One region of the Sphingomonas sp. AC411 genome, then DNA from elsewhere that is predicted to be linked to it. Evidence: riboswitches for the same ligand, from Rfam matches in the RefSeq annotation. Region 1 holds a riboswitch; the other holds the start of a gene.
What was found. A riboswitch is a leader RNA that binds a small molecule or an ion and turns the genes downstream of it on or off. The one in region 1 is predicted to bind fluoride.
Positions count from the first base shown of each region.

Region 2: linked by a shared signal. The riboswitch ahead of AC0IX7_RS19145 (voltage-gated chloride channel family protein) and the one ahead of AC0IX7_RS21355 (voltage-gated chloride channel family protein) in region 1 are both predicted to bind fluoride.

Region 1 is NZ_CEEDAQ010000003.1:32,132-37,748, reverse strand. It holds partial or broken gene AC0IX7_RS21360 (molybdopterin-dependent oxidoreductase) at 1-808, shown strand, start outside; gene AC0IX7_RS21355 (voltage-gated chloride channel family protein) at 1,307-2,671, opposite strand; fluoride riboswitch at 2,695-2,771, opposite strand; gene AC0IX7_RS21350 (YidH family protein) at 3,011-3,451, opposite strand; gene AC0IX7_RS21345 (sulfite oxidase) at 3,451-4,536, opposite strand; gene AC0IX7_RS21340 (replication initiation protein) at 5,092-5,617, opposite strand, start outside.
Region 2 is NZ_CEEDAQ010000001.1:3,717,752-3,723,368, forward strand. It holds gene AC0IX7_RS19130 (hypothetical protein) at 1-163, opposite strand, end outside; gene AC0IX7_RS19135 (hypothetical protein) at 160-396, opposite strand; gene AC0IX7_RS19140 (hypothetical protein) at 565-990, opposite strand; fluoride riboswitch at 1,369-1,445, shown strand; gene AC0IX7_RS19145 (voltage-gated chloride channel family protein) at 1,469-2,824, shown strand; gene AC0IX7_RS19150 (serine hydrolase) at 2,980-3,618, shown strand; gene AC0IX7_RS19155 (serine hydrolase) at 3,594-4,040, shown strand; gene AC0IX7_RS19160 (hypothetical protein) at 4,128-4,466, opposite strand; tRNA gene AC0IX7_RS19165 (tRNA-Glu) at 4,703-4,776, opposite strand; partial or broken gene recJ (single-stranded-DNA-specific exonuclease RecJ) at 4,824-5,617, opposite strand, start outside.

The DNA.
Region 1 (5,617 bases):
ATTCGCGTGCGCTGTTCCAGCCCCTGTTGCCGGTGCGCAGTGGCGTCACGGGGCGATGGGCAACGCCAAATGGCTCGGCGTGCGCCTGCGCGACGTGCTCGATATCGCCGGCGTGAAGCCGGGCGCGGTCGCGGTGCGGTTCGGTGCGCTCGACCAGCCGGTGGTCGCGGGTGGACCGGATTTTGCGAAGTCGCTGTCGATCGACCACGCACGCGACGGCGAAGTGATGCTCGCCTTCGGGATGAACGGTGAACAGATGCCGCTCCTCAACGGCTTCCCGGTCCGGCTGATCGTACCCGGCTGGTATTCGACCTATTGGGTCAAGATGCTGAACGACATCGAGGTGCTTGCCGCGCCCGACGACGGTTACTGGATGGCCAAGGCGTACAAGATCCCTGACACTCCAGGCGCGAACGTGCGGCCTGGCCAGAAGGATTTCCCGGCCGTCCCGATCAACAAGATGATCCCGCGCAGTTGGGTCACGAGCCTCGACGAAGGGCAGGCGATCGCGTTTGACCGGTCAATCCCGCTGGGCGGCATCGCGATGGGCGGCGATTGCGGCGTCGCCAAGGTCGATGTGTCGACCGACAACGGCAAGAGCTGGTACAAGACGACGCTTGGCCCCGATCACGGCAAATACAGTTTCCGCCGCTGGGATGCGCAGGTGCCGCTCAGCCATGCGGGCCCGACCAGACTGATGTCGCGCTGCTGGAACACCGCCGGCATCGCGCAGCCGATGACGCCGATCTGGAACCCGGGCGGGTTCATGCGCGGCAACATCGAAACCACCAACATCGTCGTCGGCTGAGGAGCGCTCCCCCATGAAAACGCCTTCCATCGGCACGCTGTCGTTCGGGTTCGTCGGCGCGACCGTCGTTCTTCTACTCGCGATCGGTGCCCCGAACAGCCGCATCGCCCCGCCGCCTGCCGCCCCGACCGCACCACCGCCGCCAAGCGTTTCGGCGCGCGGCTTCTCGCTGGCGTCCACCTCGGTCGATCTCCCGACCGACGAAGGGCAATATCCCGCCGGCCCGCATGCCGACGTCATCAACGCCAACTGCACCTCGTGTCATTCGGCGAGCATGGCGCTGAACCAGCCGCCACTCTCCTCCGATCAGTGGACCGCGGAGGTCACCAAGATGCGCGAGGTCTACAAGGCTCCTGTTGCACAGGCTGACGTGCCGGCGATCGTCGCTTATCTGACCGCCATGAGCGCAAAGCAGCCGGGCGCCGCGAAGGGCAAGGCGCAAGACCCCGATCCGAAGGCTGCGCCCGACGTATCGGGGGATCAGGCTAAGCACATCACTCACGACACGCGGTTCTGCGCGCGAAGTGCTGTGCGGCGTGTACGTGTCTCGCGCAGTGTTGCATTGGGCGCGAGGCCGTTCGCGGGCACCTTGGGTATCGCAACGCGCTGCGACAGGTAGATGCCATTGTGGCCCGAGCAGAGATAGGCCACGAAACAGGCGACGGCGATCGGCACCGCATAGCTGGCGCCAAACAGTTCAATCCCCATGAAGGTGCAGGCGAGCGGGGTATTGGCAGCCCCGGCAAAGACCGCAACAAAGCCGATCGCGGCGAACAGGCCCGTCGGTACGTCCAAGAAAGGCGCCAGCGCGTTACCGAGCGTCGCGCCGATGAAGAACAACGGCGTGACTTCACCACCTTTGAAACCCGCACCGAGCGTGACGACAGTAAACAGCAGCTTGATCGCCCAACTCCACGGATGCGTGTCTGGTCCGAAGAAGCTGGCGATGGTAAGGCTCTCGGGCCTCGCTGCCAGGACACCCAGGCCTAGATAGTCGCGCGTGCCGAACAGGAAGACGAGCGCGATAACGACGACCCCGCCGATCACTGGACGTAGCGGACCATAGGGGACGATCCGCTTCAGACATCCCCCGACCACGTGGTTGGCTTCGGCGAAGGCCAAACCGACCAATCCGAATATGATCCCCGCAATACCCGCCTTCGTCACGAGCAGCGCATCGACCGGTATCAACGCACCGATCGGGTAGACACCGTGATGGATACCCCAGGCGAGGCACGTCCAATCGCCGACTAGCGCTGCAACGAGGCAAGGCACTAGCGCGGAATATTCAACGCGGCCGATCGCCAGCACTTCGAGCGCGAAGACCGCGCCTGCGATCGGCGTGCCGAAGACCGCGCCGAACCCGGCTGCGATACCCGTCATCAACAGGATGCGCGTGCCGCCCGCATCGAGGCGGAGCGCGCGGCCGAAACCGCTGGCAAGGCTTCCACCCAATTGGACGGCGGTGCCCTCACGTCCGGCCGAGCCACCGAAAAGATGCGTCACCACTGTGCCGAAGAAGATGAGCGGCGCCATCCGCAGAGGCACCCCGCCGCCAGGCTCGTGGATCTGCTCGACGATCAGATTGTTGCCGCCTTCCACTGTGCGCCCGGTGACATGGTAGAGGAATCCGACAACGAACCCGCCCACCGGTAGCAGATAGAGCAGCCAAGGCGATGCAAACCGCAGTCGCGTAACGGTATCGAGACTCAGCAGGAACGCCGCACATAGCGTCCCGACGAGTGCCGCCATGGGCAGCAAGATCAGCGCCCAGCGCAGGACAGAGATCGCATGGTCGTGACGATCGCGCATGAATGCCGCGACATTCAGCGTGCCGACGAGATTGCGAAAGGTAGCGCGCACAATTCCTCCTTGCTGCCTGAAGGCGCCAAGTAGGAATCATCAGCTCTTATCAGAGCGGTTCGGCCAAATTGCCCGGCAGAAATCCATTGCCAAAGTCGATCTATTAGACGTTTGCCCCAACCGTCAATGGGCATGTTGGTCGGGCAAATGCTCGGACCGGCCAGTCGGCAGCGTCTATCTGAGCCCGTTATATGTACCGACCCCGGGTACGCTGCATGCGGGACCGATCGGCTTTGGCCCACGTCGTTTTCGGGCTTCGTCACAAGGGGGCGATACCGCACGAAAGCCGCGGATGCGCTGCGGGGTCTGATCGGTTCGCAGCAAACCTAGGGATGGCTGCTACGAGCGTGCCGTCCAGATGCCGACGAGCGCGGCCAGTGACACGAGCATAAGAAACCCGTTCATCACTAGGAGCAACGTCGCTGGCAGGCGCTTGATGTCCGGTCGTGGCGGCGGGGCGCCTGCGCCCATCTCTCGCCACACCGCAGCGGCGAAGCAAAAGGCGCTGAACAAGATCAGCATGGTCCCGGTCGCCGTCGCCAGCCACGGGAACACGACGTCCTTGAGCAGCGCGCGCGCGCCGATACCGGAAGCGAGCGCCGCCAGTCCGGTACGCACCCAGGCAGCATAGGTGCGTTCGCCGGCGAGGATTGTGCGGTCCGCGGCAAGCTCTGTGCGACGGTCGGCGCTGTCCACCTGCTGGACTGCGCTGTCCTTCAGCTTGCTCGCGCTCTCCGCCAGCTTCGCATGGGCCCGATCGGCGTCGTGCGGCGCGTCCATCAGCCAGCGGTAACGGCGATGCGATGCCAGGCAGTCGAGAGATAGCCGGCGAAGTTCCAGATCGGCTCGGGCCGTTCGGGCTGCATCTGCCCGGCACCGTCAACGGCGCGCACGATCAGGACGTGGAGTCCGGGAGACAGATCGACCGTGACGTGCCACTGCGTCCAGCTCCAAGGCGCATCGGGTTTTGCAGTCAGTTCCGCCTGCAGCCAGTCGGTGCCGCCATTGACGGAGACCTCGACGCGGGTGACCGCTCGGCCGAAGGCGACCGCATAACCCGCGATTTCGCACGCGCCGGCGCTGACATGCGCGCCGTCCACCGGCGCGCAGATCGCAGCATTGAGCGGCATCTCCTCGATAGTCAGACCCCGATCCCAGTCTGCGTCCTCCTTCGCTACCGACGCCGGAAAGAGCTTGTAGTCCTTAGCCTGGATCGGCGCATCGGACGGGCGATCGCGCACCTCGATGCGCGTCAGCCACTTGGCGCTACGAACGCCCGCATAACCCGGCACGACGAGCCGCAGCGGTGCGCCATGTTCGGGGGCCAGCGCCTCGCCATTCATGGCCCAGACGATCAGCACGTCGGGCTCTAGCGCCTTGGCGATCGAGATCGAGGCACCGAACGGTGCCGTCTCACCATCGACATCCACGTTGTCGGCCCCCGTAGTGCCGACGAACGACGCGCCGTCCTGGATGCCGGCTGCGGCGAGCACGTCGCACAGTGCGACGCCGGTCCACGCCGCATTGCCAATCGCGCCCACGTCCCAGGGATCGCCCGAAGTCTTTTCCACGTCTTGAAGATGTGCCCGACGATTGCCGGCGCACTGCATGGTCGCGGTCACTGTCCGGGTCGCAAATGCCGTTTGAAGTTCGGCAACCGTGTAGGAGCGCGGGCGGTCGACTAAGCCGTCCAGCGCTATACGATGATCGTCGGCCAGCTCCGGCGTTGGTCCGTGACTGCGGATGTAGAAGTTCGCCTGCGGCGTCAGGAAGGACGTGATCAGTTTATCCGGGGGCGTTTCCGCATTGAGCGGCTCCGGACAGCGGAGGATCAGATTCTGTTCGGCGCGATCGGATGCGGTCATGCAAGCGGCCTACCATGATGAAATCAGTAGCGAAATCGATCGTTTTGCTGGGCGATGTCACCCAGACTCTTTCGATAGCCTATCCCTTTCTAGACGGCGGTGGAGCGATCACCATGCCGTCGCGCGAAAGGCGCCGAGCGCCAGACAGCCTTTCCCGTAGATCGTCGCGATGTGACTGGACTTGCTACGACGGCTTTGTCCCAAAAGTCGTCGCTAGGTACTAGGGATGACGGAAAACCCTGTCGCCATCGCAGATGCGCGACAAACGGGTGATTTGCGCCGCCTGAACCCGGATGAGGGCGCTTAACGTATATCTGGGTCCGTTCTATGTACCGACCCCGAAGAGGGGGCGATCCGAATGATCCGTCCCGAGTGGAACATGCAAGGGCTGGGTGAATGCCCGGCATCTGTAACGGGCACCCCGGAATCCGCCAGCCCACTTGTTGGCATGTGAACATGATAGCACGAGAACACGAGAACACGATGGAACGTGAACACGTGTCTGGCATGTAGAGGTTGGTAGCAAAGCCTATCGGTGAGTTTTGGGGTAGCGGCTCACCTTTGGGCCGACGCGCTGAAATCTACCAGCACGGGCAGTTCGGGAATTCCGCCGCGCAGCTTTGCCCGTCGTACAATGCTGTGCTGGTCGATCAGGTTCTGTGCGTCGCGCTTGCCGCTGGACGTTTTTGGGAACCAGTGGAGTGCCACCCGTTCGACCTTGCGCCCGTTCTTGATCGGCGTGAAATCGACATAGAAGGGGCAAAGCTTGTTAATTTCCTCGACAGCCACCTTCAGACAATATTTGTTCATATCAGCGAAGCGTTCGAGTTTACCTTCAGGCACGTTAAGCAGGCCGCGCAGCTCTTCGATCGTAAACTCCTCTTTCTGTTTGTATTCGAGACCAATGCGCCGCTCGATCATTTCATAGAGACAAAGTGCGTATTTTGACTCGAAGCAATACATTACCTGCGTCTTGAGACGGGCATAAACCTGACTGTTCCGCAGTATCTCGATTAGCTCTTCTGGGATACGATAGTGAAGGAAGCCGTCTTTTTCGAGGCTTTCATCACTTGGGCCGAGC
Region 2 (5,617 bases), on a different contig from region 1:
GGGTGATCCGGGTCAGTTCGGAAGGTCGGCCGAGGCGCAGAGCAAAGCCCGGCCACAGGGCCGTGCCGTTGCTGACATAGAGCGTCATGCCCGCCACCTCGTAGCGCCCGGACACGAACCCGCCATTGGCTGGGGCGACCAGTTTATCCAGACCAGCGATCATCCCGCCATGCGTGTGCCCCGATAGCTGAAGCGCGATCCCCGGGCGGCGGCGCGGCGCGCATCCTTGGGCTGATGATCGAGCAATATGACGGGTACGTCGTCCGGGGATCCGGCGAGCGCCGCGGACATGTCTGGTCCGGCTTGGCCCACGCCCGGTGCCGACAGGTCGGTGACACCGGCCAGGACCAGTCGCGCATCGCCACGGGTCAGCACGGCATGGGCATTCGGCAGCATCCGGATTCCCAACCCTGCAAGGTGGCGCATCCACGCCGCGTAATCGAAGAAATACTCATGGTTGCCCGGATCGCGTAGACCCCGTCGGGTGCACGGAGACTCGGAGCGGCTCGACATCGTGGCTGCGCATGGCGACCGAGCCGTCGATGAAGTCGCCGGTCACGACGATCAGGTCGACCCCGACGCGTTCGCCCGATCGACGGTCTGGCGGGCCCAGCGCTCCGGGAACAGCCGACTGATGTGAAGGTCGGTCAGTTGCAGGATACGATACCCGTCGAACTCGGGCGGCAGGTCGCGTATCGCGACCTCGATGTCGTTGATCGGCGGCACGCGGATGGCATTGCCGACGCCGATCGCCGCGAGCAGCGCCGCCAGTCCTGCAATGGCGAAGCGCACGCCATCCGGAACATGCACCGACCGCGACCGCACGAGCATCGTTGCCAGCGTTCCGAGGTCGAGCAGAATCTGGAAGACGGCGAGCAGCACGATCGCGCCAAACGCCCAGTTGAACAGGATCACGACCGTACGGGGAAACTCAGGCGCGAACACCGATCCCGACGAAAGCCGGCTCCAGAAATGATATTGCGAGGCCATGAGCAGGAGGACTGCGATACCCCCTTGGCCCAGAACGGCAGGGCTAGCGGCCAGAGCCATCGGACGATGACGAGCAGGCACGGGGTCGCGAAGATGAGGTGAAAGATCGTCGGTCTCCGTCGAAATACGGTGGCGTGAACGCGGGTACGAGCGCCTCCCGCTCGATCTGCAACCATGTACCTCGCAGGGCAAGGATGGCATTCGTCGAGTGCGCGTCATCTGCCGAAGCATCGGGGCAGGGCAAGCGATTTTGCCGGACTCCTACATCCCCTTCGTGAACCAGCACGAAAGAACCACCCGATCGGCTCCAGATGCCCGTTCTAAACCACCAGCGAACGCTTGTCCGGCGTTGACGGTTACACGATCAGGCGACATAGGCGACCCAACGGCGATGGATTTCCGCCGGGCAATGTGGCCGAACCGCTCTGGCAAGAGCTGATGATTCCTACTTGGCGCCGACAGGCAGCAAGGAGGATTTGTGCGCGCTACCTTTCATACCCTCATCACCGATCTCGACATCGCGACCTTCGTCCGGAACCGCCACGACCATGCCGTGTCGGTCGTGCGCTGGGCGCTGATCCTCGTGCCGATGGCGGCGCTTGTCGGGACGCTGTGCGCAGCCTTTCTGTGGAGCCTCGACGCGGTGACGCGACTGCGTTTCGCGGCGCCCTGGCTGTTATACTGCCTGCCGATCGGGGGCTTCGGGGTCGGGTTGCTCTACCATCTCACGGGCCGCTCGGTGGAGGGTGGCAACAACCTGATCGTCGAGCAGATCCACGAGCCGGGCGGCGGGGTGCCGCTGCGGATGGCGCCGCTGATCTTCTTCGGCACGGTGGTGACGCATCTGTTCGGCGGCTCGGCCGGCCGCGAAGGCACCGCGGTCCAGCTTGGCGGCAGCCTCGCCAGCGGTTTCGGCCGTGCGCTCCGGCTCGATGCGGACGGCACGCGAATCCTGTTGATGACGGGGATCGCGGCTGGGTTCGGAGCGGTGTTCGGCACGCCGATCGCTGGCGCGGTGTTCGCGCTCGAGGTGCTGGCGATCGGGCGCGTCGAATATCGTGCGCTCGTGCCGTGCCTCGTCGCCGCGCTCGTCGGCGACTGGACGTGCCTCGCCTGGGGAATCCACCACGGTGTCTACCGGGTCGATGCGTTGATCGTTGTGGATGCGCTGCTCGTCGCCAAGGCGGGCCTTGCCGGGGTCGCGTTCGGATTGGTGGGTCTCGCCTTCGCCGAGGCCAACCACGCGCTCGGCGGGTGGCTCAAGCGGATCGTGCCCTATGGTCCGCTCCGCCCGCTGATCGGCGGAATCGCGGCGATCGCGCTCGTCTTCCTGTTCGGCACGCGCGACTATCTGGGGCTCGGGACGCTGGCGGCGACGCCGGACGGGCTGACCATCGCCAGCTTCTTCGGACCGGACCCGCATCCGTGGAGCTGGGCGCTCAAGTTCGTGTTCACCGTCGTCACGTTGAGTTCCGGCTTCAAGGGCGGGGAGGTGACGCCGTTGTTCTTCATCGGCGCGGCACTCGGTAGCGCGCTGGCGCCGCTGTTCGGCGTCCCGACCGGGGTGTTCGCCGCAATCGGTTTCGTCGCGCTGTTCGCGGGCGCCGCCAATACGCCGCTTGCCTGCACCTTCATGGGAATTGAGCTGTTCGGTGCGACCTATGCGGTTCCGATCGCGGTCGCATGTTTCGTGGCGTACCTCTGCTCCGGGCACAACGGTATCTACCTGTCGCAGCGTGTCGCCGTCGCGAAGACGCCTGCGGACGGCCTCGTTCCTAACGCGACGTTGCGCGAGGCGCGCGCAGAGCGTGCCGCACGCCGCCGGCATCGCTGACCGCCGAAGTCCAGTGCTTGCGTCGGATCGACCTCTAAGCGCGCCGAAGGCCCTAGCCGCGGGTTTCGCCGGACGGTCGAGGCGCTACACGGTGAGAAAAGGAAGTCTTGTTGACGCTTGAATCGTTTTGTCGGGGCATCGGCGCCGTTGCCGGGATGTCCGTCCTGGCTGCCTGCGTGCCCGCCGGACGCCAGTCCCTGCCGCCTTCGGCGGTGCCCATCACCGTGCAGACGACGGCACCGGCCCCACGATTGCCGACACGGGCGCCAGTACGACCAGCGGGCCGGCCACAGCCATCCGCCGACCTGCTCAACGCGGTGCAGGCCCTTGGGGCGGGGTTCAAGGGACAGGTCGGTATCAGCGTACGCGATATCGACGAAGGCTGGGTCGTCGCATGGGACGGCGACCGGCCACGACCGCAGCAAAGCGTGAGCAAGCTATGGGTCGCGATCACCGTCATGGATGCGGTGGATCGCGGCCGCCTGTCGCTGACCGATCCCGTGACGGTCACGCGCGCCGATCTGACCCTCTTCCACCAGCCCATCCGGGCACTGGTCGGCAAGGACGGTTACAAGGCCACCATCGGAGAGCTGCTGCGCGGCGCGATGACGCGCAGCGACAATACGTGCAACGACGTGCTCCTCTGGCGGGTCGGGGGCCCGGTCGCGGTGAACCGGATGCTCGCGGACAAGGGCGTTTCCGGCGTCAAGTTCGGCCCTGGCGAGCGGCAGTTGCAGGCGCGTACCGCAGGACTGGAATGGCGCCCGGAATGGGCGGGGGCTGGGGCTTCCTGAAAGCGCGGGCGGCGATGAGTTACGAAGCGCGCGATCGGGCTCTCAACCGGTATCTCGCAGCGCCGATCGACGGGGCGTCGGCGAACGGCATCACGCTCGGCCTGTCGCTACTGTCGCAAGGCAAGCTGCTAACCGCACGCTCGACCGCATCCCTGCTAACCCTGATGCGGTCCAGCAAAACGGGTCCGCTCCGGCTCAAGTCGGGGCTCCGGCCCGGCTGGACTCTCGCGCACAAGACCGGAACCGGGCAGGATCTCGGCAACCTGTCGACCGGTTACAACGATGTCGGACTGCTCGTCGCGCCGAACGGCCACCGCTATGCCGTCGCCGTCATGATCGCCAGTACCCGCCAGGCCATCCCGGTACGGATGCGGTTGATGGGCGACGTGACGCGCGCGATCGTCGCCTCGGAACGTCGATGACCGCGCCGCCGGAGCGCGGCTAGGCCGTCGACGGCTCGGGCCCAGCATCGACGGCGGAGTCATTCGGCTCCCTGCGAGAGGGTTTGGTCAGCGCTGCTTCTTGGTCGTGGTTGCCGTGAAATCGGGGTCCTTGTTCGCTACCCAATCGACAAACTTCCGCACGGCGGGGTCGGCGAGCAGGCCGTCCACGTCCATCCCGTGGCGTTGCAGTTCGGAATTGGTGAAATTCGCGGTGAGCGTCTGCTGGCAGATCGGATGCATCGGCACGACATCGCGCCCGCCCCGGCTCTTGGGGACCGGATGGTGCCAGACGACCGTCTTGCCCGTAGGGCGGCCGCAGAGCCAACACGCTACGATCGCGACCGGAGCCTCTTCGTCCTGCTGCAGGTCTTCATAGGGACCATGTTTCGAATGTTTACGGGCCACGCGTCGACTTCCCTGATCTGGACTGCCACCCCGGCAGCATATCGATCCGCTACACCAACCCCGGCGGGAACCCGAGCAGGAACGCGCCCGAGGACGCTGCGCTCCGCAATTTACTGGTGCCTCGACCCCGCTGAACCGCAGCTGTAAGCAGGCCGCACGCATGGCCCACCAACTTGCAGGCTGTTGGCGCGTAACGAAAGTGCTCGTGTAAAATCAGCAACATCGTCGATAAACGATGGTGACCCCTACGGAATCGAACCCGTGCTTCAGCCGTGAAAGGGCCGCGTCCTAACCGCTAGACGAAGGGGCCTGCGTGGTTGGAGGCGCCTAAAAGGAAGCCGCTACGGCGTCAACCCCTCAATCGGCCCAGGCAGCGTCTTCGACGTGCAATTCGGCTGACGGGCGCGAGGACCAGTCGTCGATCTTCGCGCGGCCGGCCAGCCACAGTTTCCGGTGGGGGCAGCGCCCAGCAGCGCCTGGCCCAGCGCGCTCTCGGCGGCGCGGAAGGCCATCGCCTTGATGCTGCGGCCGTCGTCGCCCGCGACGATCGTGCGGACATGGCCATTGCCGACGATGTCCGCCTTGATGACGCGGACCGGGCCCATCGCCACTCTTGGTGCGGGCCAGCCCATGCCATAGGGGCCGCCGGCTTCCATCGATTCGACGAGGCCGGGATTTACGCCGCCCGCCGCGAGGACTGCATCGAGCAGGAGCGCGCGGTCGCCGTTCGAGCGCTCCACCGCGGCGGCGAGGCGTTCCTCTAAGAAGTCGGTGAAGGCGGGGATTGCGGCTTCGCTGATCGTCAGGCCGGCGGCCATCGCGTGACCCCGCCCGCCACGAGCAGGCCGTGTTCGCGCGCGGCCATCACTGCCGCCCCGAGGTCCACGCCGGGGATCGAGCGGCCGGAGCCCTTGCCGATGCCGTGCTCGTCGATCGCGATGACGATCGCGGGTCGGCCGAGCTTCTCCTTCAGGCGGCCCGCGACGATGCCGATCACGCCGGGGTGCCAGCCATGTCCCGCGACCACCGCGACGGCGCGGTCTCGGCTGGAAAGGAGGTCGGCGGCCTCCTGGACGGCGGTTTCGATCGCGCGGCGTTCCTCGTTGAGGCGGTCGAGTTCGGTGGCGATCGCGCGCGCTTCGTCGGGGTCT